2 regions of the Eionea flava genome follow, and region 2 is predicted to be linked to the other one. Evidence: predicted binding sites of a transcription regulator. Region 2 holds the regulator's gene; the other holds the start of a gene.
The links. The regulator sigma-54, encoded in region 2, starts transcription at its own class of promoters, with help from an activator protein. The targets are predictions, from matches to a motif close to TGGCACANNNNTTGCNNT.
Positions count from the first base shown of each region.

Region 1 (3,476 bases), 680 kb from region 2:
TTTTAGTCGCCATCTTATAAACACTCTTTTTATTGGCATTTAATTTGCTCGCTAATGATTAAAACCCCTGTGAAAAATTTTTACACTGATATTAGGCAAACCATTGCCGAATAGGTGTCTAGTTTAATTAAGTAAACGGTGATCGTGCGGTCATAACATGCCGCTATCGGTAGCGAATGATATAAAATAGGATGTAATGTATGAATCAGACAAGTTTGCCTTCTACTATGGGCGGTCTATTGCCCGCTGTGCCAAAGCCTGCAGATAAAGTCTCTGGGGACAGTCATCTTGAGAGTACAAAGAGTAATAGTCGTTTTAGAGAGGATATGAAGGAGGCGAACAAAGAAATGAAAGGCGATAAGCCTATCGAAGGAAATAAAAGGATAGACAGTGATAAAGCAGTAGACCTAAAAGATGGGCAAGCGATTACATCGGCTGATTCTTCACCCAGCGAATCTGGAGGTATGCAAGAAACGCCAGACCAAGTCACTCAATCATCGGCATTATTGGTAACAGACTCATCAGCACTTAATAGTCCATTGCTTAGTGTTTCCCCACGGGTTGTAGATGAAGCAACATTAAGTGTTCCTGTCGAGGTTCTACCTTTACCTTCCGTGTTACAGAGTGAACATGTCACTTTGTCAGAATTAGAATTGCCAGCAGATACGATAACTGGCCTACCTATTAGCCCGCTAAGTGCGATGGTTTCTACAGCGAATGCCAATATCAAAAATACGCATTTACCACTTCAGCCATCATCAACCAGTGGCTTACAAACTCAAACTGAATCATTGCTAGGTAATACCGCAATACTGAATAAAATAATGAGCGAAAAGAACAATGGCGTACCAATAAGCCTTTTAGATAAGGAAGGTCTCAAAGATTTTGACCTTATACAAATGACTAAGGATATAGAAAAACCATTACCATCAACAACCCCAGTTTTATCACCTTTAGCGAGTAAATTATCTGCGGACTTATTACCTACCAACCCCATCTCTCTTAACACATCCTTTCAATCGGCAGGTCAGTGGGGGCAAGCGGTAACGGATAAAGTCATGTGGATGTCTTCAAAGGGTATTAAGGAGGCAACTATTCAGCTTGATCCACCTGAATTAGGCTCATTGCAAGTCAAAGTAGGCGTTAATCAAGATCAGGCTCAAGTTAGCTTTACGGTACAGCATGCCAGTGTGCGTGAGGCTCTCGATCAACAGTCGACGCGATTAAGAGAGATGTTTGCTGAAGAAGGGCTTAATTTAGCGGATGTTGATGTGTCAGATCAATCTCAGCAACAAGATAAAGAAACTGAAAACGAAGGTAGCTCAGGTTATGGACAACAAAATTCTTCAGACGAAGAGTTGCAGGCTACAATAACGCCTATTCAGTCTCGCCAACAATCCTATAGTCTTGTTGATGCTTATATATAGAATTTTTTCGGCTACGATCTATTCTTACCGTAGCCCTCTATTTTAATTTCCCGCTTAATTGTCAATCATCTCGCTAGCATAATTTTTTTGGCCGAAAATTCTCTTCGGCCTTATAGCCTCGCTTCTTAATTATTCTCAAAATTAGCATTTTCTACCGTTCCCGCTATCCTAATTGGAGAGAAGAGAGCGCCAACATATTTATGGCACACCAATTGCTCTTATATATATAAACCTTTTTGACGACGGATTTTTGACATGGCAGATGATGAAGTAGAAAACGGCGATGATAGTGAGAATGAAGAGTCGGGCAGCAGTAAGAAAAAGCTCATTATATTTATTGTAATAGGTATTGTGTTAATCGGGCTTTCTGTCGGTGGTACCTTGTTCGCGGTGAAAATGTTATCACCCGAACCAGTTGCTGAGGCCGGTGCTGAGGTAGAGCTCGACGAGGATGGCAATCCAATTGTTACGGAAGAAGAAGTGGTAGAAGAGGTTAAGGGCTACGCTATTTATTTTCCACTAAAGCCTCCGATTATTGTTAATTTTCAAGCGAGAGGTCGGCAACGTTTTCTACAAGCGGACGTTACCTTAATGACGAGAGACGATGAGGTTGTGGAAGCTATAGAAACCCATATGCCGATGATCCGTAATGCTTTAGTGCTCAAATTTAGCTCGCAGGTGTATGAAGACCTGCAAACAGAACCAGGAAGAGAGTTACTTCGTCAAGAGTCACTAGAAGAGCTACAAAATATTATGCTCCAAGAAATCGATAAAACGGGTATTGAGAAGTTGCTGTTTACTAATTTTGTCATGCAATAAGGTTTATTATTTTTCCTAAATAGTTTTTTAACAAACTTCAGTACTAACTTTTTGATAATAACAAGGAATACACTGTGCAAGATTTATTATCACAAGATGAAATTGATGCGCTTTTACATGGTGTTGATGATGGCGATGTCGATACCCAAGGTGATATCTCCGCCGGTGGGGTAAATACTTACGACTTAACTACGCAAGATCGTATTGTGCGCGGTCGTATGCCTACCTTAGAAATGATTAACGAACGGTTTGCACGTTATACACGTATCAGCATGTTTAATTTATTGCGCCGGACAGCAGATGTTTCTGTCGGTGGTATCAATATTCAAAAATTTGGCGAATATGTACACACGCTTTATGTACCTACTAGCCTTAATATGGTTAAGTTTCGGCCGCTACGTGGTACTGCTCTTGTTGTTTTTGATGCAAAGCTTGTATTTAAGTTAGTCGATAATTTTTTTGGTGGTGACGGCCGCCATGCAAAAATTGAAGGTAGGGAATTTACACCTACCGAATTGCGTGTTGTACGTATGGTATTAGAGCAAGCTTTTATTGATATGAAAGAGGCATGGCGAGCTGTAATTCCTATTGAGTTTGAACATGTTAATTCAGAAGTTAACCCATCAATGGCAAATATTGTCAGCCCAAGTGAAGTGGTGGTGGTCAGTAGCTTTCATGTTGAGCTAGATGGTGGTGGTGGTGAAATGCATATCACTATTCCTTATTCGATGATTGAGCCAATACGCGAAATGCTAGATGCCGGCTTACAAAGTGATAGCGACGAACGGGATGATCGTTGGATTAATTCATTGCGAGAAGACATTATGCAGGCCAGTGTTAAATTAAATACCAATTTTGTCGAATCAAAAATCCTATTACGTGACATTGTTGATCTTAAAGACGGTGATGTGATACCTGTTGATCTACCCGATGAATATATTACCACTGCTAATGGTGTACCTATTTTTAAAGTTGATATAGGGCAAAGTAATGGTAATTTTGCGTTGAAAGTAAATAATGTCATTGAACGAAAGAAAAATGACAGTATGGCGCCAATTATGGAACTCGCGAAACAACAGCAACAACAAGAAGAAGGGGCTTAATAATGAGTGAAGATGATGTTAATGAAAACCCTGAAGACGTCGAAACATCTGCAGATGATGATTGGGCAGCCGCGATGCAAGAACAAGAAGTCGCTGACTCCCAAGAAACTGAAAAAAGCGATGATGA
Region 1 covers NZ_AP036018.1:1,474,739-1,478,214, reverse strand. Annotated here, with positions in the region: gene ACZ5O6_RS06495 (flagellar hook-length control protein FliK) at 201-1,427, shown strand; gene ACZ5O6_RS06490 (flagellar basal body-associated FliL family protein) at 1,683-2,246, shown strand; gene fliM (flagellar motor switch protein FliM) at 2,321-3,349, shown strand; gene fliN (flagellar motor switch protein FliN) at 3,352-3,476, shown strand, end outside.
Region 1: the regulator sigma-54 is predicted to act here: its motif matches at 1,629-1,646, upstream of ACZ5O6_RS06490 (flagellar basal body-associated FliL family protein).

Region 2 (3,476 bases):
GATCGCTAACGCCTCAACCATTGAATACGATATTAATGACGAAACACTTGTCCTGCTAGACAATGCCAAATTAGAACAGGCTGGGGATATCACCACCAGCAATAAAATCACTTATGACATGAAGAGCACAATAGTGAATGCGGGAGATGATAATGGCCGAGTCATTATGACACTTCAACCATCCAACCCGACCGACCAAAAAACACAGCCCTAGCCTTTTACTATGCCCAGTCTACACGCTACACATCTTGCCAAAAGCTACAAAAAACGCCCTGTCGTTATCGACGTTTCAATGACCGTAAAAAGCGGGCAAATTGTGGGGTTGCTAGGGCCAAATGGTGCCGGTAAAACCACCTGTTTTTATATGATTGCGGGCCTAATTCCTGCTGATAGAGGGGCTGTCAAAATTGACGACAACGATATTAGTGAACTGCCAATGCATGGTCGAGCGCGCGCAGGTATTGGCTACCTACCGCAAGAGGCCTCGGTATTTAGGAAGCTCACTGTCAGCGAAAACATTTTAGCCATATTAGAAACACGTAAAGAGCTTAATCGTACACAACGCCTAGAAAAGCTAGAAACCTTACTGCAAGAATTTCACATTACGCATATTAAAAACTCCCTTGGCATGGCGCTATCTGGCGGAGAAAGACGACGTGTCGAAATTGCCCGAGCACTTGCAACAGAGCCTACGTTTATTCTTTTAGACGAGCCATTCGCTGGTGTCGACCCCATCTCGGTGAACGATATAAAACAAATTATTACTCACTTACAACAACGCGGCATCGGCGTGCTAATTACCGACCACAATGTACGCGAAACACTCACTATCTGCGAAAAAGCCTATATAGTCAGCGAAGGCCACATTATTGCTCAAGGCTCACCCGATGAAGTGCTACAAAACGAGCAAGTTAAAGCCGTATACCTTGGTGATAATTTTTCACTTTAAACAGCGTTTCACCACCCAAGCCTGAACAAAAAGCAACCAGTGAAGCGGGACTGCTTTGCCTAAACTATAAAAGGCATAAGTCTTGCTTATCACCCACTGACTGACTAGAATCATAACAGTTAATAAATATTTCATTGGCATAGCACCATAGATATAGATACCCTATTTACGCTCGCCAATTAACTTATACAGGTGCAGATAGATACCGCTCCTTTACGTTCAATTGAGACCTTTGCACGAAAGCTATTTTGCCCTCATTTCACGCAAAGATTTCAATAGGTGTTTTAGGCCTCACTCAGACAGTAACGAGATACGTTGGCGAAATGAAGCAATCACTACAGCTAAAAATGGGGCAAAGCCTCACGATGACCCCTCAGCTACAGCAGGCCATTCGCCTGTTGCAGCTTTCTACTCTCGATTTACAGAATGAAATTCAAGAAGCTCTCGACAGCAACCCCATGCTAGAAGTGGAAGAGAGCTTCAAAAACGATGCCAGCTCAGCAACAGAAACCAGTGTCAACTCGCAATCAGAAACCCCCGCCAAAACAGACGATGGAGCAGATAAAACAACGGATCAATCGATCGGCAGCGACGTATCTGAGCACGATACTCGCGTAGACCGTGACGATAAAAATGATGCATCATCACCAGAAACCGAATGGTCGCAAGATAATATCCCAGACGACTTACCTGTGGATACTAGTTGGGATGATGTATACCAGCCAAGTGGTTCGTCAGCCGCATCGACTCCCAATGAAGACTCAATGTTCGAAGCGCAGCGTAGCGGGTCGGAGAGCCTTCAAGACCATTTAATGTGGCAACTAAACCTTACCCCCTTTTCTGACAAAGACTACTCAATCGCTCTTACGATTATTGATGATATTCAACCCTCTGGCATGCTGTCATCCAATATGGACGATATTATTGAGGGGCTGCAGCGAGCATTGGACGACGTTGAAGAAGATGAAGTGTACGCCGTACTGCATCGCTTACAACAATTCGACCCCCCGGGTGTCGCGAGCCAAAATTTAAGCGAGTGTATTGTTATACAGCTTAATCAGTTACTTCTGCATCACGATTCAAATCAAACGATACCTGGGCTAGAAGCTGCTAAGCGCATCGCAACCGATTATCTGCCGTTACTGGGTACGCGCGACTACAAAACTATTATGCGCAAGCTACGAATAAAAGAAGATGAGCTGAAGTTAGCCATTAGCTTAATTCAAAGCATTAACCCTCACCCCGGCGAAGATATTGGTAGTAGTGATACTGAATACGTGGTGCCAGATGTTTTTGTTAGCAAGCACGAAGGACATTGGCTCGTAGAGCTCAACCCTGATATTGCCCCTAAAATTCGTATTAACGATCAGTACGCCAACTTGGTCAAGCGAGCCGATTCCAGTAGCGACAACACATTTTTAAAAGATAACCTACAAGAAGCCAAGTGGTTTTTGAAAAGCCTACAAAGTCGTAACGAGACACTATTAAAAGTCGCCACCGCTATTGTCGAAAAACAAAGAGGCTTTTTGGATTTTGGCGAAGAAGCTATGAAGCCTCTCGTGCTACACGACATTGCTGACATTGTAGAAATGCATGAATCAACCATCTCTCGAGTCACTACGAATAAATATATGCATACCCCGAAAGGGATATTTGAACTGAAATATTTTTTCTCAAGTCACGTAACAACCGACAGCGGGGGAGAATGCTCTTCTACGGCAATCCGCGCTATTATCAAAAAACTCATTGCAGCAGAGAATACCGCCAAACCGCTAAGTGACAACAAAATCACTAATTTATTGGCAGAGCAAGGCATCAAAGTTGCCCGCCGAACTATTGCAAAATACAGAGAGTCAATGTCAATTCCGCCATCCAATGAACGCAAGCAGCTCATGTAAAGGCACTTAATACAACCATAGAGATTAAACCGAAAAATGGATATACCATCACTTCTATCATCGACTAATGTGCTCTGCCAACAAGACAGTAGCAGCAAAAAAAGACTACTAGAAAATATTGCCGAACACCTTAGCCAAGTGAATCAAGATCTCAGTGCTACCGATACATTCAGCGCTTTAATCGCTCGTGAAAAACTCGGCTCAACAGGAATAGGCAATGGCATAGCGATTCCTCATTGTCGTATTAGCGAATGTAAAAAAATCACTGCAATGCTAGTTACACTAAAACAAGGAATTGACTTTGACGCCATTGATAACGAAAAAGTGGATGTTATTTTTGTCCTAATTGTTCCCGAAGATGCCAATGACGATCACCTTAAAACACTCGCAAGCATTGCGGAGGTGTTTTCAAATGATGCTATTTTACAAAAAGTCAGGCAAGCACAAGACATCGATACCTTAATAAAAGTATTTATTTGATTGACTTTTAACCGAGAAAAACAGCAAACGCGACACCTATATCAGATTCAAAACCATCGGCGTTTAACGAAATAATGAGAATCGCGCGATAAACCAAGCAATGCCATCACATTGCAACATGAGGCAATTATGCAACTGATTATCATAAG
Region 2 covers NZ_AP036018.1:2,153,514-2,156,989, forward strand. Annotated here, with positions in the region: gene lptA (lipopolysaccharide transport periplasmic protein LptA) at 1-214, shown strand, start outside; gene lptB (LPS export ABC transporter ATP-binding protein) at 224-949, shown strand; gene ACZ5O6_RS09445 (RNA polymerase factor sigma-54) at 1,273-2,847, shown strand; gene ACZ5O6_RS09450 (PTS sugar transporter subunit IIA) at 2,884-3,327, shown strand; gene rapZ (RNase adapter RapZ) at 3,457-3,476, shown strand, end outside.